One region of the Peribacillus sp. QJM3NY_7 genome, then DNA from elsewhere that is predicted to be linked to it. Evidence: riboswitches for the same ligand, from Rfam matches in the RefSeq annotation. Region 1 holds a riboswitch; the other holds the start of a gene.

Region 1 (11,455 bases):
CGGGAATACGGTGTCAAGCTGGATCCGAATAGTGAAGTGGCGATTCTATTCGGGGGAAAGGCAGGTCTTGTCGAACTTCCGCAGTGTTTATTGAATCCAGGTGATACAATCCTTGTTCCAGATCCCGGCTATCCGGATTATCTTTCCGGTGTTGTTTTAGCCCAGGCAAAGACCGAACTGATGCCCTTGACAGAAGAAAATGATTTTCTTCCGAAATACGATGACATACATAAAGAGGTTCTTGATAAAGCCAAAATGATGTTCTTGAATTATCCGAATAATCCCACAGGCGCTTCTGCAACTGAAAGTTTCTTTGATGAAACCGTCTCCTTTGCAAAAGAACATTCAATTTGTGTGGTCCATGATTTCGCCTATGGGGCGATCGGATTCGACGGAAAAAAACCGATAAGCTTTCTCCAGGCGGAGGGAGCGAAGGATGTAGGAGTTGAAATATACACTCTATCGAAAACATATAATATGGCAGGGTGGAGAGTCGGCTTCGCAGTGGGCAATAAGAGTGTAATAGAAGCTCTTGAACTATTACAAGACCATCTTTATGTGAGTCTTTTCCCGGCGATACAAGAAGCTGCGGCAAGCGCTTTGCTTGACTCACAGACCTGTGTAGAGCAGTTAGTGCAAATGTACGAGGGGCGAAGGAATGTTTTCATTGAGGGATTGAGGTCCATCGGCTGGGAAGTCAAAGCTCCAGCGGCATCGTTTTTTGCCTGGCTCAAGGTACCTGGAGGTTTTACGTCCGAGAGTTTTGCGGACTATTTATTAACGCATGCCCATGTAGCTGTTGCCGCAGGGAATGGGTTCGGTGAATTTGGCGAAGGTTATGTCAGGGTAGGGCTACTGACTTCGGAAGAACGGCTGCAAGAGGCTGTGGAACGAATACGGACATTAAACTTATTTTAATGCAATAAGGTTCACCTTTAAATAGTTAAAACTTATTGACAAAGTAGGAATTACCTGTCAGAATACAAAATAAATTCTTAATCTTTCGATACTTGGATGCAACTTATATATCAGCGTTTTCTTATTTTGAGCAGGTGGAGGGACTAGCCCGATGAAGCCCAGCAACCGACCGTAATTCCATTGTAAAATGGGGCGGAATCCTTCCGCCGGATTTTTTTGAAATCCACAAGGCACGGTGCTAATTCTTGCAGCCGATGGCTGGGAGATAAGAAGATGGCTTTTTAAAGCCTCTTCTTTATGAAGGGGCTTTTGCCATTTTGAGACCATCTCAGGCCAATAGTGACATCGAGAGTTTACTAACGTGTTATAGGAGTGATCAGATGAGCGAGATAGTCGCTACTTATTTAATTCATGACTTTATTGGAAATCATGAGAAAAAAGCAGAGAGCATTGCCTTGGGTCTGACTGTCGGGACATGGACGGACTTGCCGCATTTGGTACAGAAACAACTGGAAAAACATAAGGGACGCGTCGTATCGGTGACACCCCTATCTGAAGAAGAGAGGGCAAACAGCTACTTTAATCGGAAAGTATACCGTTCGCTGATTAAAATTGCCTATCCGGCAAGGAATTTCTCCAATGATTTACCTGCAATCCTTACGACGGTCTTCGGCAAACTTTCATTGGACGGTGAAATAAAACTTATAGACTTGGATTTTGTCGGTGATATTCAAAAAGCTTTTCCCGGGCCGCAATTTGGCATTGAAGGCATAAGGGAAAAGCTTGGCGTATTTAACCGGCCCTTGGTGATGAGCATCTTTAAAGGTGTATTGGGAAGAGACCTAACATTTCATAATGAGCAACTGAAGCAACAAGCATTGGGAGGTGTCGACCTAGTTAAGGATGATGAGATCCTCTTCGACCAGGAACTCACTCCATTTTTCGATAGAATAAAAACGGGAAAAAGAATATTGAATGAAGTCTATGAAACCACTGGCCACCGTACTTTATATGCTGTCAATCTATCTGGGAAAACTTTTGAATTATTGGATAAGGCAGAGCAAGCGGCTGAAGCAGGGGCAGATGCTTTATTGTTCAACGTTCATACATATGGTTTGGATGTATTGCAGGCCTTGAGTGAACATGATCGTATAAAGCTGCCGATCATGGCGCACCCCGCATATAGCGGGGCATTGGCATCTTCATCATTTTATGGTATCGGCTATCCATTATTGCTTGGTAAATTAGTAAGATTATCAGGTGCGGATTTATCCTTGTTCCCTTCCCCTTATGGAAATGTCGCACTTGAAAAAACGGAGACCTTAGCGATTGCTGAAGCTCTGACAAGAGATGAACTTTCATGGAAAAAAGCCTTCCCTGTTCCTTCTGCAGGCATTCATCCGGGCATGGTTCCGGACCTGATCAAGGATTTCGGGCTTGATAGTGTGATTAATGCCGGAGGCGGAATTCACGGGCACCCTGACGGAGCAGAGGGCGGTGCCAAGGCATTCCGTTCTGCTGTGGAAGCCGTTCTGGCAGGAAAGGAACTTTCTGAAGCGGCGGCTGAGGAAGAAACCCTAAAAAAAGCTCTTGTGTTGTGGGGAGGGCTATAAGAAATAATGAAACCGATCATCTTTTGTGATTTTGACGGAACGATCACCAACACAGATAATATCATTTCAATTATGAAGAAATTTGCGCCTCCGGAATGGGAAGCGTTGAAAGACGGTGTCCTTCAGCAAAAAATCAGTATATCTTCAGGAGTTGGGGATATGTTTTCCCTGCTTGATAGTGGCTTGAAGGATGACATCATCCAATATGTAAGAAAAACGGCCGGCATTCGACCAGGGTTTTATGAATTCGTTGAGTATACGAAACAAGCCAATATCCCTTTATATATTGTAAGCGGGGGCATGGATTTTTTCATTTCCCCCCTTTTGAATGATATCTTGCCAACAGAGTCCGTTTATTGCAACCATGCATTTTTTGATAAGGAAAAGATTTATATTGAGTGGCCACATGCTTGTGATGAGCAATGTAATAATGATTGCGGTTGCTGCAAGCCATCCATTATGAGGGAAATTGCGGGTCCGGAAGATTTTAAACTTGTTATTGGAGATTCAGTTACGGATTTTGAAGCGGCAAAACAGGCCGATTTTGTCATAGCCCGTGACATATTGCTTGAAAAATGCGGTAGGGAAGGAATTCCACATCAAGGATTCGAAACATTTTTTGATGTAATTGACATCATAAAGCAGCAGGAGGTGGTTAAAGCGTGAACACTCATTCTAAAGAATGGCTTGAGTTGGCAGATATTAAAGCTGAACTGGCCGAAAGGGATTGGTTTATGGGAACAAGCGGGAATTTGTCCATCCGCGAACCCAAAAGCCCTTTCTTTTATATTACCGCAAGCGGTAAGGATAAAAGGAAGCAATCGGATACGGACTTTTTACTGGTGGATTTAAAAGGAAAACCAGTTGAAGATACGAACCTAAGACCATCGGCCGAAACGTTACTTCATACAGACATTTACCGAAAAACCAATGCGAACTGTGTACTCCATGTCCATACAGTTGAAAATAATGTGATTTCGGAATTGTACGGAGATGAAGGCCAAGTTTCCTTTCGTAATCATGAAATCATTAAAGCGACCGGTCGGTGGGATGAAGATTCGGAGCTTCGGATTCCAATCATATATAATCACGCTGACATACCGTTGCTATCCGATAAGTTCAAGCCGCATGTCGAAGAAGACTCTGGCGCTGTGCTGATACGCAATCATGGCATTACGGTTTGGGGCAAAAGCGGATTCGAGGCAAAAAGAATACTTGAAGCCTGCGAATTTTTATTTCAATATCAACTGTTACTTAATCAACAAAAGGCGTTTGCAGGTTCTATAAGATAAATACTCATAGAGGAGGAATGAATGATGGCGACGATCAGATTCCATGAAACAAACGAGGTTATTGAAAACGGTGAACAGGTAAAAGGTTTTTTAGAAACACAAGGGGTTATTTATGAGCAATGGGACATTTCTAAATTACCTGCACATCTTGTAGAAAAATACGATCTAACAGATGCTGACAAGGAGGAAATCCTTGTAACATTCCAATCAGAGATAGCGGAAATCTCTGAAAGAAGAGGCTATAAAGCCCATGATATCATCACATTATCCGATGCAAATCCGAACTTGGATCAAATGCTTGAAAACTTTAAGCAGGAACACCATCACGAAGATGATGAAGTGCGTTTCATAGCAGGTGGAACGAGTATCTTTGCCATTGAAGGCAATGATAAACAGTGGTTTGATGTACGGCTTAATCCAGGAGATCTTATTAGTGTACCAGAATCAACAAGACATTATTTCACGCTCGCGGAAGATAGGAAAACTGTTGCTGTCCGGATTTTCGTAACAGCTGCAGGATGGGTGCCAATTTACGAAAAAGACGAAGTTCAAGCATGAATCAATGTTGAAAAGCCAGCTTACGGGCTGGTTTTTATTTGTAGAAAAAAGGGAAGTCGGAATGGTCTCACCTAATCTTGATTTTTTTAAAAAACATTAATCCCTTTGTGTTTTTTCTATTTTATAGGAAAGAAATCCCGCAAGATTGAAGAAACTTGCGACACTCCTGCCGAATAACTGTCTAGCCGAGAACCCACAGGCGCTTGCTTTGATGCGGCTTGGCAGACAGTCGGCGGAAAGGGAGAGGATTTCTGAAATCGACTGGATGTTTTTAAATAAAAAACTGCAGACGAACTCGCTTTTCTTCGAATTTGCATAGTCTGAAACCAGCTTACGGGCTGGTTTTTTTATGTGAATCCGGCAAGTGCTTTAATAAGCTAATTATGATAAAATTTAACGGAATCGAATTTAACCGGATTTAGGAGCAGATAAGAATGAAAACGACCGAAGTGTACATATTGGGCGGCTTTCTCGGCAGCGGGAAAACGACGCTTCTTCGAAATATTTTAAAACAGGAAAGTGAAGCGGGCAGAAAAGTGGCAGTGCTTTTAAATGAGCTCGGCAGTGTATCGGTTGACAGCGGACTCATTGGTGATGGAGTGCCTCTGAAGGAGTTGTTTGACGGGTGCATTTGCTGCACAATTCAAGATAAACTGGAAGTTCAGCTTCATGAGTTACTAACCGAAAATGAACTGGATGCGGTTTATATTGAAACGACGGGTGCAGCTCATCCAGTTGAAGTATTGGATGGCATCATGTCGCCGATTTTCGCCAAAAAGCTTGAGTATAAAGGGATCATCACGGTCGTCGATTTATTAAGGTGGCGCGATCGGGAGGAACTGTCTCCGCAGCTTCGACAGTTGCTTACAGAGCAAATCCATCATGCCGATTTCATTTTATTGAATAAAGCGGATATGGTAAGTGAGATGGAGGCCGCACAGCTAATATATACGATACAGGCGCTGAATACGGATGCTGTATGTTTATTGACGGAGTATGCAGCCGTTTCATTGGCATCATTGCAGCAAATGCAAAGCAAAAGGCATAATGTACATCAAAAGCTTGATGTACATGACCATTTGCACTTAACTGCAATCGTTCATACATTTGAAGGTGCTGTGGCACAAACCGACTTTGAAGAGTGGCTTAGGGCCCTTCCGGAAACGGTCTATCGAATGAAAGGATATATTTCCTTTACACATTCACAATACCCGCATTTATTCCAATACTCCTACGGAATGCCGATGTATATGAATGAAATGATGAAAATGCCATTGAATATCGTCATGATCGGGGAAAAGTTGGATAAGGAAATGTTGATCGGTCAGTTGAAAGCTTTGGAAGCGAAAGCGGCCCGATAAACGTTTACCGCCCATTAAAGAAGGGAAACATGAAAAGAAGACTTTCTTATTAAGGAGGCGGTATCAGTGCCATGGAATAAGGACGATTACCCAAACTCGATGAAGAATCTAGATGAAGATGTCAGGGAAAAGGCTATAGAAATCGCGAATGCTTTATTGGATGAAGGATATGAGGATGGAAAAGCCATTCCAATTGCCATAGACCGGGCTAAGATGTTAGTAGGAAATGATTGAGAAAATGGTCAGACCCACATAGGGGTCTGACCATTTTTATTGTTGCATTCCAAAGGCGGCAAATGTCTTTTCGTCTTCTATCAATCCGCAGGCAGCGCACTGAACCCGAACTTCAGGACCATTATATGCTAGATGGAATGGCAGAAGGGAGTCGTTCGAATATTGTTCAACAATCTCACCGGATTGGGGATCCTTTTTAATGGGTGTTGCTACTTGCTGAATGAGATTGAAGCGAGATTTATTTGTCCGGCAATTCGGACAGCGGTATACTTGAGACATTGTACTCACTCCTTTTTTGGATTTTAAAAAGCATGATATCTTATAAGATAGTCTTTACAAACTTGAACATTAATATGTATAAATTAGTAATGGATGGAAGGGATACTATGAAAGAAAATGTCAGGCAAGAAGAATTACTGGTGGCTTATTTAAGCATATGGAACAATCGTAAGGTGAACGATGGAGGGGGAAGGGAAGTGTTGCCGGAACTCATCAGACGAGAGCTTTTGGATGAAAATGCCCATCCCCGCGCCCGAAAACCAGTATTGGAGAAATTTTACCTTTCTATTAAACGCGTGATGGAATCTTCGCTTTCGGAAGAAATGAAAAATGAGATTGTAATGGCCTATATCACTGAATTGGAAAGATTATGATTTTTTGAGTGTGTACGGATGCTTGTTAGCAAATATTCTTTTATGCTTCATACTTTTTTCACAAATCATTGTTAAAATTTTAAAAAAATAGATATTTAATGAATAAGGAGCTTAAAATTATGAAGTGGGGCGGGCTTTTTCTTGCCATCGTACTGCTTACGGGGTGTATTAGCGGTAATGCATTTACTAAAATCAATAAAAGTCAATCTTTCCTGGCAACTGTCAATATCAAGGATACCTCACTGACTTTCATAGACGCAAACTATCATGCTTTTGCAAAATGGGATATTTCAGAACCATTTACCGGAGCCCTGCTCCTGGCAGACAAAGATACTATCCTGCTTTATGGAAAAGAGATGGAGAAAGTCCAAGTGTACTCTTTATCTGCAGGAAAACTGATAAACAGTTGGGAAATTGGAAAAGGGATCGTCAATATGCAGTTGTTACGTGATGGAAAAAGCATCGTGGCGGTCAATCAATCGAATCACTCCATTTATTTTTTAAATGCTGATGGGGAGGAACAGGATATTGTCAAGGTTGGTAAAAGCCCCTTGACCGTTCTTCAAGGAGAGCAAGCGAATCGATTATATGTTATTAATTTTGGTGATACCAAATGTTCATTGATAAATCTTGAAACGAAAAAGGTCGATTTCGAATTTCCCGTACATAGTTCCAGCACAGGCACATTATTAAGGGAAGAAAAGGATGAAATATGGATTGGAGGACACGGTGATGGGGATCAAGTGGAAGAAGATCTTTATATTTATTCGGCAAAAACGGGAGAGTTGAAGAAAAAGCTTAAGGCCCCAACCATGCCGATAAAGTTCCTGGAAAATGAGGAAGGGATATTTGTCCTTAGTCATGGGACTAGCTCCTTATATAAATTGAATGATCAATATGAGGAAGTCAAAAGCAAAGTGGTCGGCGTCAACCCCTTTGAAATGGCGAACTTTAATGAAGATGTGGTCGTGGCGGGATATGATAGTGATGAAGTGTATGTAATGGATGCTGAAACAGTCGATGTTAAAAAAACAATCAAAGTCGGCGAAGGTCCATTCCAATTGATGTTGAGGAGTAGATGACATGCATGTTTACACCATTTTAGTCGTGGATGATGAAGAAGATATGCGTAATCTAGTTGAAATGTATTTGCTGAACTCAGGTTATCGATGCCTTCAAGCTGCGAATGGAAAAGAAGCTATAAGTATGGTTGAAACAGAGGAAGTGGATTTAATCCTATTGGATATCATGATGCCAGGTATGGACGGTTTCTCCGTTTGTGAAGAAATTCGCGAAATTGGGGAGATCCCTGTGATATTTGTCAGTGCGAAAGGTGAAGAATGGGATAAGGTGAAAGGGCTGAAGCTTGGCGGCGACGATTATATCGTCAAACCTTTCAATCCAGGAGAATTGGTCGCAAGGGTCGAAGCGGTATTGCGAAGGACAGGGAAATTATCATTGAATGAAGAGAATCAAAACCATGTCCGATTCGGTAAAATTAGCTTGAACTTACAATCCAGAACGGTTTTAGTGGAAGGGAAGCCAATCAATTTAACCTTGAAAGAATTCGAATTGCTGTTATTCCTCATGCGTCATAAAAGCCAGGCACTCAGCCGTGAACAACTGCTTGAAAATGTATGGAGCGGTGAGTATGGAGGATCTTTACGTACTGTGGATACCCATATTAAAACGTTACGAATGAAATTAAGAGCGGCCGATTACATTCAAACCGTCTGGGGAATCGGTTATAAGATAGAGGAAAAGAAATGATCTATGAATGGCGAACCCTTTCTTTTAAATTATGGCTCACCATTATCTCCGCCATCATCCTATCCGTGCTGTTCGCTTACTCCCTTTCTCAATATTATTATAAAAATCTATATGTGGAGAAGCTTAAAACGGATTTAGTCAATGAAGCATCATTGCTAGGGGCGGATTATTCCGGCGGTGAAATCAGCGAGGACTTTAAGCAAAAAGTTGAATGGTTTAACAGTAAGAACGACAGCGAAGTCTTTGTCGTCAATAATCCCAGGGAATTGAGTGCTTGTCTGCCTTTTGAAATCAATTACGATACCCTTATTTCTGAAGAAGAACGGCAAATGCTTTTAGATGGGAAAGCCGTAGAAAAAGAAGGATATGAGAAAAGGTTTGAAAAGAACATCGTAGCGGCGATCATACCTCTGATTGACGAAAATCGCCTCGAAGGTATCATCTATACATATATTCCTGTAGATTCCATTACGGTCTTATTTAAGGAATTTGCTGCAAAATGGTTGGCGGCGGTTCTATTATTTTTGATTGTCGCGATTTTGTTTACTACTAAATGGTTGAAAAAGCTAGTCAGTCCGATTAAGGAAATCGAGACTGCGGCCCATCGTGTCTCAGAGGGGGATTATGACATACACGTCGAGGTAAGGAGTCATGATGAGATAGGTAAACTGGCAATAGCCTTTAATGATATGGCCAATTCCATCCATTTGGAAGAAGAAAGAAAAAAAGAATTTCTAGAAAATGTTGCACATGAGCTCAGAACCCCGCTTAGTTACGTAAAGGGATATACGCAGGCCATATTGGATGGTGTCGTGAAAAATGATGAAGAGCAACGGAAATACCTTCACCTCATTTCAAGGGAGGCTCTTAGGCTGCAGCGGCTTGTGGGAGATCTTATGGACTTATCAAAAATGGAAAGTGCTCCATTCTTGTTAAATAAAACCCCGATTGCCTATGCGCAATTCATTGAAGACGTACTTGTGAAATATGAACCGATAATAAAGGAAAAACAATTGGGCCTGAAGCTAGACCTGGATCCAGACCCGATTATTTTTGGGGATGAAGGAAGGATGGAACAGATTCTACATAACATTTTTGATAATGCCATTCAGTATACGGATTCCGGAGGGGCGATTCATATTACCCTAATTCAGCATAAAGATGATTGCGAACTGCTGGTAACTGACACGGGCAACGGGATTCCGGAAGCGGATCTGCCGTATATCATGAATCGTTTTTACCGTGTGAACAAAGCACGCAGCCGATTTGATGGCGGTTCAGGGCTTGGACTGTCCATTGTCAAAAAATTGGTGGAATTACAAAATGGTAAAATTGAAATAGAAAGCAAGGAAAAAAGGGGAACAACAGTCAGGGTCATCCTGCCGAATATAAAAGAAGAATGGAATTCATAAAAAGGGGATACGTTCAAAAATGAAAAAAATCATGTTATTTTGCATGGCGTTAATTTTTTTGGCTGGATGCGGCAAGAAAGAGGAGATTCCAAAAATGTTAAATGTCGATTTAGCTGTCGATCCAACTCAGGGTAAAGTGAATGAGCCTGTGAAATTTCAGGCAAAAGTAACATATGGGGACGAAGTCGTGACAGATGCGGATGATGTCAGTTTTGAAATTTGGCTTGCGAATAGCGATGACCATGACAAGATAGCAGTAAAACATAAAGGGAACGGTATATATGAACTGGAAAAGGCTTTTGATGAAGAAGGTACCTATTATGTATATGCCCACGTAACGGCAAGGGACATGCACAACATGCCAAAGAAAGAATTCGTAATAGGCAAACCAAGCACTCCCGAACAAAATGGCGGAAAAAAAGAAATGGACGAGATGAATGATGAAGAAATGAAATGATGAAGAACTGAAATGATGAAAGTACCATCAAAATCAAAACAATTCGGGCTTAAATCCGGATTGTTTTTTTATTTGGAAAACTGTTCAAGACGATAGGGGGAAAATGAGGAAATGTCGAAGTGAAACCGAAAAATTTGTAACATAAAAGTAAAGAAAGTCATAATAATTCGGTTAGTAACGATATGTCAACTAAAAGTTATTAGTATTCCATGGAAATGGTTCTATGTAACTACCATTGACAAATAATTGCTGGAAAAATATGAGTATTTATACTGTTGGCAGAAACATAGATAGTTAAAGCATTTCTGCTTGTTTTCTCTGAAACTTGGAACATAATTATATTTTCATTCGCATCCTGTGAATTTGATGGAAATTGATGGTGCCTTTATTACAAAAAGTGCATGTTATGATAATTCCAGAAGCAAAGCACAACAAAAAATGAACATCACAGGAGGAAATACGAATGAAAAAGAAAATGATTATGTCAGCAGCAGCGGCTGCAGCTATTATATTCACAGGAGTAGGAGCTAACCAAGCTGAAGCAGCCAACTGTGATACAGTGAAACAAGTAACTTATAAAACTACGAATAAAGAGGATATGCAAAAAGTCCTTAACCAATACCTAGCTAAATACAATATCACTATTCCTGCAGCGCAGGCACAACAAAAACCAGTTCAACAACCAGTTCAAAAACCAGTTCAAAAACCAGTTCAAAAACCAGCTCAACAAGAAGTTGGAACAACGAACCAATCAAAACCAGCAGCAAAACCTGCAGCACCAGAAGTAACACCTGATAAATCAACTGATAAAAAACCAGAGACAAGCTCTGAATTAAGTGCTTTTGAACAAGAAGTTGTTAAATTAACGAATGCAGAACGTGAAAAACAAGGTTTGGCAGCTCTTAAAATCGACACTGAGTTGAGCAAAGTTGCACGTATCAAGTCTCAAGACATGAAAGATAAAAACTACTTTGACCACAATAGCCCGACTTACGGCTCACCTTTCGATATGATGAAACAATTCGGAATCAGCTATAAAACAGCTGGCGAAAACATCGCACAAGGTCAACAAACACCAGAAGAAGTGGTACAAGCTTGGATGAATAGCCAAGGACACCGTGAAAACATCATGAACCCTAGCTTTACTCATATTGGAGTAGGTTACGTAGAATCTGGTAACTACTGGA
Region 2 (11,455 bases), 160 kb from region 1:
TGCAGCTTGACTAAAGCAACATCAGTACATAGGGAAGCATCCAGCTTAGCTTCCTTATTCTTTGGTGAATGAACTGGCTTTAGATACTCAATTTTATCTTTGAATATGGTCGCAATATAAGGATAGTTAATACTTTCAAACGAATCATAGCTTTTCGTTCTCAATTTAATGGCCCTCGTACCCTGAATGACTCTGCCATCAAAAACAACATATACTCCTCCAATATCTTCACAAGCAAACCGGATCGCATCAGAGATATTCCTTTTGGCATCTGTCTTTTTAAAGGCAATCGGGACCTGAGAACCAGTAATGACGATTGGTTTCCCTAAATCTTGTAACATATATGAGAGCGCAGCAGAAGTGTAAGCCATTGTATCTGTTCCATGGGTAATCACAAAGCCATCGTAATCATGGTAGTGCTTATGGATGGATTGTGCCATTTCTGTCCAATCTTCCGGCTGCATATTTGTACTATCAATATTCATCAAAGGCTTACTATCAATCTGACATAGTAAATCCAATCCCGGTAGGTGGCCTAAAATTTCGTCAGCTTTCATTTCTGGAACAAGTCCATTTTTTCCTTCTAACGATGCAATTGTACCACCTGTAGTAAGCAACATCAACTTCTTCATTTTTGATTTTAACTTTTCCAATATACTACCCCCTAATAAGCCTCCCTGTTTCACTATCATTCTAATATCTCAGATAAGGATGTTTCCGCTGTAAATGTTCATGTAACGCGTACAACACATGTTATTATAGTCATGTTTCATAGTGAAATCAAGCGAAAGTTATTCATTACGCGTACACTTTTTTCAATATGATGTTATAATGGATTTATATAAAAGGAGAGTAATAATAATGATTTTAAATAGATTGACTACATTAAGGAAGTCCAAAAGATGGTCTTTGCAATATACCGCTGACAGGCTCGGAATCGCCAAAAGTACCTATGCCGGTTACGAATCGGGCCACCGCCGCCCTTCATTAGAAACGATTAATTTATTGGCAGGCTTATATGATACCTCAACTGATTACATTCTCGGTCGAGTGGAGTATCAATCTAAGGATATGGATAATGAGTCGCCTCAAGTCATGGAATTAACGGATTTACCAGATATGAAGCTAGCTGTAGATGGAATTTCCCTTTCTGAAGAGGAAACGATTCAATTTATCGCTTTTATTAGAGCTAAACGGGAAGTGGAAATAAATCGCGATAAACAAAATGAAACATAGGCAGACATTGAGTTTAAACTGGTATTTGGTAAAAGAACCGTACTTCTTCAGCAGGTTCTTATACTGCCTGACATGTTCATTATAATTGTAATATACCGCAGCTTTCATCAAATAGGATAGTTCGGTTCGCCCAGTTTGACGGTTGCACGTAATTATTTCTGTGTTTAGAAATTTAAATTTCATTAACTAATATATAGAAGATAGTCGGTTTTTTTAAAAAATCATCCATTTTCATTTTCTGTTGTCCTCTTTAGACTTATTCATTTTCCCTCTTTATCTATTTGCAATGAAAGAAAAAACATGGCAAAGATCATGGTTTCCCCCGGTGAATTAATCAAAAAAGAAGCAACATGAAGTGAGCGTTATGTCTTAATTCATGTGCTTCTATTATTGGAATCCTTAAAGAAATGGAAAATTCCTCAATATAATGTCTCAACAGATATGCTGCATTTCCATATTTTAAGGCATTTCATCTTCTTTTTCCCTATTCTTGAAAGCTTCATGAGTGACAATATCCTCAATCTGTTCATACTGGCGGCTGTGTTCCTTCTCTTCGCTAATTCTATTATTGGGTAAATTTCCTGGATGTCCTTTTTCTTTATGATTAAAATTTTTACCACGACTCATAACTCATTCTCTCCTTTCCATTCATTGTTTGTCTAGTTTTCCCAAGCACGAAAAAAATATGATTTAATTTCTCTTTTTACAGTTTTTGCAAAAGGGTTGGTTTACCTGTAATTTTCAGCTGATCTTGCGCGACTTATTTCTGAAGTGTCAAGAAATTAATTATTCAATCCTTTCAAATTACTCGAATCTGAATAAAGAGCTCAAAAAGAACAGGAACCGCCAGATTCCTGTTCTTTTTGTTTATAGGTTTCCCGACTACTTACATATTTAATAACAATATTTTTGATAACAAAAAAGGCTAGGAGAACGTTACCACGGAAGGTCGCCACTTTCTTGAAATGCCCGCAATATGATGAGGAGCGGTTCTGCAACATCCTCCAATTATATTTGCCCCCGCATGGTGCCAATCTTCAGATTTCACATCGAGCCTATTACATGATTCTGGACCATGCCATGTTTTAGTTTCTGGATTATATGATTCACCGGAATTCGGATAAACGATAATTGGTTTATTCGTGTTTGCACGCAACACCTGTATGGCTTCCGTGATAACTGATACAGGCGCACAGTTGATGCCAATTGCGGCAATTTGCTCACTGTCCCCAAACAATCTGGCACACTCCTCCAGCAATGTGCCGTCACTAATCGCTTTTTCATTTTTCAAAGAAAAGGACAGCCAAGCATAGACTTCTGGATAATCTTTCAATAATGAATGTAATACTTTTGCTTCTTGCAGGGAAGGAATCGTTTCAAATGCTAAAATGTCAGCTCCTGCTTCAATCAAAGCTGATATTCGTGAGCGATGAAATGCCGCCAAAGTTTCATCTGAAACACCATAATTCCCGACATACTCTGAACCATCTGCAAGATAAGCCCCATAAGGTCCAACTGATGCAGCAACCAATGGCTTAGGTCTAATCGTTTGAAATTCTTCCTTCCAAAATTCATCTCTTGCTTTTCTTGCTAGTAAAACCGTTTTCCTGATTAGATCCAATGCCTCTTTTTCTTGTATTCCGCGGAGGGCGAAACCTTCAACCGTTGCTTGATAGCTTGCCGTTATCGAACAGTCAGCACCAGCTCGAAAGTAGTCAGAGTGCACCTGGTAAATCACTTCTGGATTTTCAAGTAATACACGTGCAGACCACAGGGGATCGTCCAAATCACACCCATGACTTTCAAGCTCTGTAGCTAAAGCTCCGTCCAAAATCATAACTGAATGACCTTGTAAAATTTCTTCAATTGGGTTAATTTTATTTTTCATGGTCTACTCCTCTTTTCTTTATGGTTTGTGTCAGATAATAACTTCCATAGCAAAACAAAATAAACGGAATGCCACAATATAGTGCTATTCTTTGTGTAGGATCAAATGCAATTCCTATGCAAGAAGCAAGACATAGCATAAATGAAACGATTGGTACGAATGGATATAATGGTGTATGATAAGCCAAATCATTAACTGAGTTTCCTTCGTTTATATATCGTCTGCGAAATAGAAACTGTGACGCGCTAATACTCATCCAAACTATAACCACGGCTAGTCCAGAAATGGATACAAGCACTATATATACAGTATCCGGCGCAATAATACTCGAGAAAAGTGCTAAAACACCGCCCAGCATACTGAAAAGGACTGCATTCAAGGGAACACCCCGTTTTGTCAATTTTGCAAATATTGGTGAAATAGTTTTCTTATCTGCAAGTGACCAAAGCATCCTGGATGAGGCATATAGTCCTGAGTTCGCAGCAGACAAAATGGCAGTTAATATAACAAAGTTCATAATATCCGCTGCATATGGCACTCCAATTCGTTCTAGAACGGCAACAAAGGGGCTCTCTAATACGCTTGCATCCGAAACAGGCAATAATGCGGATAAAACAACGATGGTACCTACAAAAAAGATAATCAATCTCCATAATGTCATACGGATTGCCTTTGGAATCGTTTTTTCCGGATTCACAGTTTCTCCAGCTGCAACTCCGATCAATTCAGTTCCAGAAAATGCAAAATTCACCGCGAGCATCGTCATTAGAATGGCAAAAGCACCATTTGGAAATAAACCTGCACTTGTAACATTGGAAAATAACGGAGCTGATTGTGCGTTAATCATTGGAATGAAACCTATCATTGCCGCAGCTCCCAGAATAATGAATATTACAATAGCAAATACCTTTATAGACGCAAACCAGAATTCGGATTCAGCGAAAAACTTAACGGTCCACGCATTTAATGCCAAAACCAAAATGGCAAATAGAGCACTCCATATCCAGACACTGATTGATGGAAACCATCGCTGCATCAACAATCCTGCAGCCGTGAATTCCGAACCTAGTGCAACAGTCCAGGTTAGCCAATACAACCAGGCTACTGTATATCCTGTCCCTGGTCCGATGTATTTGGTTGCGTAACTATGAAACGCACCAGTCTCGGGCATATGCACTGATAGTTCACCTAGACATAGCATGACTAGATAAACCACTAATGCACCAATCAGATACGAAAGGATGGTTCCGAACGGACCAGCCTGTTGAATCGTATAACCCGAACTTAAGAATAAACCAGTTCCAATCACCCCGCCAAGCGATAGCATTATTATATGCCGTGCTTGCATTTGCCTTTGAAAATCATGCTTCCTTTTGTTATCCATTCTTACTCTCCTTAATCTTGCATCCAGAAAAAACGAAAACGCACTCTAAAAAAGAGTGCGTTACTGACAAATAAACACGTACGGTCTTATCTATCAAGGTTTCACCCCCTGGAATTAGCACAGTGTCTTTGTAGACCTGTTGCTGAGGTTTCATAGGGCCAGTCCCTCCACCTCTCTGGATAAGAAATTATTTTTTTATAACTTTATCAATCTATGAAAAATTTGTCAAGTTTTGTTTCGGAATGTTAAGACTTCCTTTAAATGCTAACGATCATGGCGTCTGCGGCATTAATATTAAAAGGTTGCTTATTTTTGGAACAGGCGCTAAGCATATTATAATGGCAAATAAAACTAACCGGGGTCATGTTGGTCTTAAAAATGGCAACATCTTAAAAGATGTCGCCATTTTTTTCTTTTTCCTTAAGGACGTTCTATTTCAAATAATTCCCCTAGTTTTGTATAAGTATGACCTGCTAATCTTGCTACAGGTTTTAGCCCATTCGGGTCAATACGGCCATTATGGTAAATATCTTGCTCTATATGATAGCAGACTATTTTCCCTATCAGTAAATCACAACCAGGTTCATTCTTGGAACCTGCCAATGGAATCGATTGCTCTAATGTACATTCAAAACGCACCTTCGCTTCTTCCAATCCTGGTACGGATACCCTATCACTAACAGCCAGCGTGAAATTAGTAAGACCCAATTCACTTTCTTCAGATGGGAGTTCCTTGGCCGTTCGATTTGCATCAGCAACATTATTTTCGTCAGTGATATGAACAACGAACTCACCTGTTTGAATTGCATTTCGGGCTGTATCCTTTGAAACTCCTTCTTTCCGTTGAACAGAAATGGAAATCATCGGAGGATTTGAACTGACTATGTTAAAAAAGCTGAACGGCGCTATATTGATTGTACCGGTTTCGGATTGTGTCGTAACCAGCGCTATAGGTCTCGGTATAATGCTTCCAGTCAAAAACTTATAATTATCCCGTTCAGTCAGACTTTCAGGGTTAACAGAAATCATCTTCATTCCCTCTCATTCTTATAAAAAGTTCTTTTGAAACCATGAACCTGCTGCATCAACCTCTGAACGTGTCAACTGATGACCATAATTTTCCCATTGAACTTCAACTGTTGCGCCAGCTTGCTGTAAAAGTTGATTAAGTTCTTCAGTTTCTTCTGCCGGGCAAATCGGATCGTTTTTACCTGCAGCTATAAATACAGGTATATCTGAAAGGGACGGCAAAGCAATCCCTCGTCTTGGAACCATTGGATGATGAAGAATCGCTCCTTGTAAGGCCCCCTCGTAATGGAACAGCAAACTTGCCGCTATATTTGCACCATTGGAATAACCTAATGCCACCACTCTGTCACGGTCGAAGTCATATTTTCCGGACGCTGATTCCAAGAAGTCATAAAGCTCCTTCGTTCGGAAAATCAAATCCTCTTCATCAAAAACCCCTTCAGCTAACCGTCGGAAATAACGGGGCATTCCATTTTCAAGTACATTTCCCCGTACGCTCAGTACGGACGAACCCGGTGAAACCATTTCGGATAATGGCAAGAGATCTGTTTCCGTTCCTCCAGTGCCATGTAACAGCAGTAGTAACGGAGCTTCTGGATTACTTCCTTTTTGAAAAATATGTTTCATCATTTATCCTCCTCTAGTACTCTCGGCACTGCCGGCAGTAACGTTTTTTCCATAACTTCCCGCTTTTCTTCCAACCATGGCGGCAGCATTAATTTACTGCCCATCGTTTCTTTCGTTTCATCATGAGCAAAGCCAGGTGGATCTGTGGCTACTTCAAAGAGTATGCCTCCATCTTCCCTGAAATAAATGGCATTGAAGTATTGTCGGTCTGTAAAGGGTGTCACACCATAGCCATGGTTACCGATATGCTCCCTCCATTCTTTATGATCTTCATTATCGCTCGCACGCCATGCAATGTGATGGACAGTTCCCACTCCGATTTTACCGTTTGGTAAAACCGTTTTTTTAACATCGATCAAATTGCCGATATCCGATGTGGATTTGAAGCGGATGAAATCGCCCTCTTCCCCAACCTTTTGAAGGCCCATCACTTCCTCTAAAAGTTCCATCGTTTTGATCGGTTTTGACGTCAATAATACAGCTCCGCCGAAACCCTTGACCGCCTTATCAGCTGGTACACCGCCGGATGACCACTCGCTATTTTTACCTTCTTTACGCTCAACCAGTTCAAGTTGCAAACCATGTGGGTCTTGGAACTCAAGATATTCCTCACCGAAACGTGAAACCTTTTCAAAGTCTATATTAAATTTACCCAAACGATTTTCCCAGAAGCCCATTGAACCCTCCGGAACGGCATATGTTGTAATCCCCACTTGTCCGGAGCCAATTGTCCCTCGGTATGCCCCAGGCCAAGGAAAGAAAGTGATGATTGTGCCCGGTGAACCGGATTCATCTCCGAAATATAAATGATAGGTGCCTGGATCATCAAAATTAACGGTTTTCTTCACCATACGCATTCCCAATACTCCAGCATAAAAATCCACATTCTCTTGAGGATTGCCTACAATTGCGGTTATATGGTGTATCCCTGCATTTTGCTTTTGCATGCCGATTACTTCCTTTCCCGTTGATTAATTAGTTGATTTTGTATTAAGTGGTTTTAAATTCGATTCAATATCCTTTCTTTTCGATTCCAAAAAAGGTGGCAGGGCAAGGTTCTCACCTAGATGCTGCTCAGCTTCATCCACTTCAAAACCAGGTCCATCAGTAGCTAGTTCAAATAATATGCCATTCGGCTCCCTAAAATAGAGTGAACGGAAATAAAAGCGGTCCACATATCCCGAATTCACGAATTTCGATTCACTAATCTTTTCTACCCATTTTCTCAATTCTTCTTCATCATCCACCCGAAAGGCAACATGGTGTACTCCACCCCTCCCCAGCCTTTCCCGAGGTATGTCATTCCTTTCTTCAATATGGAGTTCTGCTCCAGTTCCTCCTTCACCTGTCTCGTAAACGACTATCGGATTTTGCCCCCTGATTGCGGATGGGTATGTGCCTGATTTCCTGAACCCCAATACCTCGATAAGAACACTTTCTGTTTGTTCAATATTGGGTACTGTGAGTTTTACTGGTCCTAATCCAAGTATGGAAAACTCTTGCGGCACTGGGCTTCCATTCCACGGAAATCCTCCATCAACACCGTTATTATCCTGATCGGAAACCAGAAGAAGCCTCTGCCCTTCAGGATCTTTAAAAGAAAGCACCTTTCTTTCAAAACGGCTCGATATTTCATCGTGCTCAACATTGAATTCCACAAACCGTTTTTTCCAATATCCTAGCGCTTCATCATCCCTCACCCTTAAAGAAATTTCTGAAATGCTATTGTTTCCCTCATGAGTGCGGGCAGCATTTGGAATTTCAAAAAACGTCAATTCCGTACCCGGTGAACCAATTTGATCTCCATAAAATAAGTGATACACACGAACATCATCTTGATTCACCGTTTTTTTGATTAATCGCATCCCTAAGACTTTTGTGTAGAATTCAAAGTTATTTCCCGCTTTTGCTGTAATCGCCGAAACATGATGTAATCCTTTTAATTCCATCCGTACCACTCCTATCTTTATAAATCTCCCCTTACGGAGATGAATTAATCCGCTAATAATATCTCGAATTCAAGGTATTCAACCTAACATAATACTTTTAATGCAAATATCTTGATTTAAAGATAAACGACAGGGATAAAATTGTCAACCATTTTCATTCAAATAATTTCAACCGGATTCACTTATCATAAAATAAAAAATACAGGCCAAAATAAATCGGTATAAGAATGGAGGTTGTGATATATGGTTAAAGATTTTTTTAGCGCAATTGAAGATAGACGCTCTTATTATTCCCTTAGCAAGGAACATGTTGTTCCTGATAAAAGGATTAAAGAAGTTATCGATCATGCCGTTCAATACTCCCCTTCCGCTTTCAACTCCCAAAGTGCCAGAGTGATTGTATTAACTGGTCAAAGCCACGAACAATTATGGGATATCACGAAAGAAACATTAAAAAAAGCAGCCGATGGCAAAGATTTTACAAAAACGGAAGAAAAAATGAGGTCATTTATAAATGGTTATGGAACGGTTTTATTCTTTGAAGACCAGGCCAAAATAAATAGGCTACAAGAACAATACAAAACGTATGCCGAAAATTTTCCGATTTGGTCGAACCAATCTTCTGCCATTTTACAATTTGTCGTATGGACTTCCTTGGAAATTGAGGGGTTTGGTGCAAGCCTTCAGCATTATAATCCTTTAATCGATGACGAAGTGAGAAAGACATGGGATATATCACGAGATTGGAAACTCATCGCACAGTTGCCTTTTGGAAAACCCACTGCAGAACCTGGCGATAAAGACTTCTCACCACTTGAAGAACGTGTGAAATATTATCGATGATAAAATAGAGACTGGCTCTACTTAACGAGCCAGCCCTTTTATTTTATTTCGCTTTAGTAATCCGGAAATGTTGCAAAAAATTTTGAAAATATCAATGACGCAAAGCCTATATACTCAACAACCGGCATGATTTTGATATCCTCACTGACGTTCAACACGTACATTTCACATCCCCCTATTAATCTTATTGAATTGGTGAAGAACGCCCTGGCAGCCATTCCTTCAAATAATATGGGAGTACACCGGAATATTGTCTAGCAGCATGTCCACTTTTCAGTAGGCTATATGTCTTATCCTTACATGTTAAATGCTCCATTACCGGATAAATCATTTCCTGTGGGACCAGTCGATCATACTTACTTGCTATGACCAAAACACTAGCATCAATTTTCGATAGCTTCGCTTTTTTTCCCCTTACCTTAAAACCACCATTAACCAAGCTATTTTTTATCAATAAATCCTTGGTTATTTGTTTTGCGGCTGCTCCGGATAACGGTACATGCCCATTAGCCCAAGCATTGAAGCGGCGCCAGTTTTGAACGTATTTTTCATCATCCGCTTGATTCAATAAAGATAAATAAGGTGATATATAGACGGGCGATGTAATTAACCTGATACCATATTTAACTGCACTGGCCGGTATCGTTTGATAAATATCTATTGTCTCGTCAAAATCCGCTGTTCCTTCTTTTAACGCTTCCTGCCATTGATCAAAAAATTCCGAGGCACTGAAATCGACCGGGGTCACGGAAAGTATCAAATTCTTGATGGGCTCGTCTGCAATGGCAGCATATATTGCGGCTATTGTACCTCCGAGGCAAAACCCCATGACTGTAATTTCTGATGCTCCAGAGTGACGTAATGCACGCTGCACTCCTTTTTGAATATAATCGACGATATAATCTTCGATCGATATGTCACCATCTTCAAAGCCCGGGCTTCCAAAATCAAGCAAATACACATCAAAACCTTCATTTACAAAAGATTCTATTAAACTATTCCCCGGAGATAAATCAAGAATCAAAGGAGTATTGATTAGTGAATATATAAGAAAAACCGGTACATCATATTTTTTTTGTGCTGAGGGATAAAACCAAAGCGTTGATTTGTTTTTTTTCCACACCGCTATTTTCGGAGTCAGTCCCATTTCAGGCATTGGCTGATTGGGAATATCCAATAAATGTTGCCATTTAGTTTTGGATTCAGATTGATTTTTCGGCACTTTCCGCTTAGCCATTTGAATTCTCCTGACCAACTGAATTGAACTCAGGCAGCTGTGAGCTTAACAATAAGGAGTTATTTATAAAATCAGATAACCTTTTTTTACTCCCTTCCTTTTCATTGGATGCCAATCTTGATTTCTTTTTGATGCTGCGGGATGAATTGGCATTGCCTTTATTGCGAATTGAAGAATTACCCCCGACATTCCCGCCCCTATTCTCAACTAGTATAGAGACCAATTCTTGCAACCCATCAATTTTTTCTTCGAGTTGGATGACTAATTTCGCTAAACTCGCCACATCTTTTTTTGTTGGGTAATTCATGATGATGGACATTCTTTCTGAGGTTTCCTGCAGACTATTTATTCTTGGTACCTGCATTTGCGCATTATTGCTAACTCTTTCGATTAATTCGCGATTATTCAGCAGATTTTGAATTTTACTATTCAGCTGTTGCTCTTTTTGTGTGCCCAGTAATTTAAGCCCTTTATAAAAATTGGATTTTTCCGCCATATATTTCTTCCTTCCTTTCTCCTCCGTTTATACTAATGCTGATATTCCACCGTCAATGATCAAAATATGACCCACCATATAGTCAGAAGCCTGTGAGGCTAAAAAAACGGCGGCACCCTTTAAATCATCTTCATCGCCAAACCTGCCAGCCGGAGTTTTACCTAATATGTCATAGTTAGACTTTTCAAGAATTTCCTTTGTGATTTTAGTCGGGAAAAATCCAGGTGCAATTGCATTGACTTGAATGCCGTATCTAGCAAGTTTAACTCCTAAATCCTTGGTCATTGTAATGATGGCACCCTTACTGGTGTTATAAGCTATCGTATCCAAAAGCTCAGGAAACGTCCCGCCAAGACCTGACACCGATGCAATATTTATGATTTTTCCGGAATTTTGCTGCTTCATGACCTTCGCTACCGCCTGTGAAAACAGGAATGTACCTGTAACGTTAACATTCAATACTTTTTCCCACTTGTCCTTGGGAAGATCCAAAAGCGGACCTGACCAAGACGTACCGCTATTATTGAAAAGAATATCAATCGTGCCGAATTGAGCAACCGTTTCCTGAACGACATGGTCAATGGCGCTCACATCGGTGATATCACATTCAAAGGCAGCGGCATTAACACCCATCGATTGCAAGTCTTCACATACCTCCTTACATACAGGCAGATTTCGTGAAGCAATGACTATATTTGCGCCAGCCTCTCCCAACGCCATGGCGATCTGTTTTCCCAGTCCTCTGCCGCCGCCGGTAATGATAGCC

The links. A riboswitch is a leader RNA that binds a small molecule or an ion and turns the genes downstream of it on or off. The one in region 1 is predicted to bind S-adenosylmethionine.
Region 2: another riboswitch for S-adenosylmethionine. It lies ahead of mmuP (S-methylmethionine permease); the one in region 1 lies ahead of mtnW (2,3-diketo-5-methylthiopentyl-1-phosphate enolase).

The regions. Positions count from the first base shown of each region.
Region 1 covers NZ_CM149663.1:3,155,076-3,166,530, reverse strand. Annotated here, with positions in the region: gene AC0VX1_RS15085 (pyridoxal phosphate-dependent aminotransferase) at 1-918, shown strand, start outside; SAM riboswitch class I at 1,037-1,190, shown strand; gene mtnW (2,3-diketo-5-methylthiopentyl-1-phosphate enolase) at 1,299-2,531, shown strand; gene AC0VX1_RS15075 (2-hydroxy-3-keto-5-methylthiopentenyl-1-phosphate phosphatase) at 2,538-3,197, shown strand; gene AC0VX1_RS15070 (methylthioribulose 1-phosphate dehydratase) at 3,194-3,823, shown strand; gene AC0VX1_RS15065 (cupin domain-containing protein) at 3,848-4,381, shown strand; gene AC0VX1_RS15060 (CobW family GTP-binding protein) at 4,816-5,742, shown strand; gene AC0VX1_RS15055 (DUF2188 domain-containing protein) at 5,809-5,976, shown strand; gene AC0VX1_RS15050 (hypothetical protein) at 6,013-6,255, opposite strand; gene AC0VX1_RS15045 (hypothetical protein) at 6,363-6,629, shown strand; gene AC0VX1_RS15040 (YncE family protein) at 6,749-7,711, shown strand; gene AC0VX1_RS15035 (response regulator transcription factor) at 7,713-8,399, shown strand; gene AC0VX1_RS15030 (sensor histidine kinase) at 8,396-9,811, shown strand; gene AC0VX1_RS15025 (FixH family protein) at 9,831-10,268, shown strand; gene AC0VX1_RS15020 (CAP domain-containing protein) at 10,732-11,455, shown strand, end outside.
Region 2 covers NZ_CM149663.1:2,995,746-3,007,200, forward strand. Annotated here, with positions in the region: gene AC0VX1_RS14265 (asparaginase) at 1-632, opposite strand, end outside; gene AC0VX1_RS14270 (helix-turn-helix domain-containing protein) at 862-1,236, shown strand; gene AC0VX1_RS14275 (hypothetical protein) at 1,696-1,863, opposite strand; gene mmuM (homocysteine S-methyltransferase) at 2,162-3,124, opposite strand; gene mmuP (S-methylmethionine permease) at 3,114-4,508, opposite strand; SAM riboswitch class I at 4,592-4,694, opposite strand; gene AC0VX1_RS14290 (flavin reductase family protein) at 4,929-5,537, opposite strand; gene AC0VX1_RS14295 (alpha/beta hydrolase) at 5,556-6,164, opposite strand; gene AC0VX1_RS14300 (ring-cleaving dioxygenase) at 6,164-7,111, opposite strand; gene AC0VX1_RS14305 (ring-cleaving dioxygenase) at 7,136-8,113, opposite strand; gene AC0VX1_RS14310 (nitroreductase family protein) at 8,357-8,956, shown strand; gene AC0VX1_RS14315 (alpha/beta fold hydrolase) at 9,141-10,193, opposite strand; gene AC0VX1_RS14320 (hypothetical protein) at 10,186-10,689, opposite strand; gene AC0VX1_RS14325 (SDR family oxidoreductase) at 10,717-11,455, opposite strand, start outside.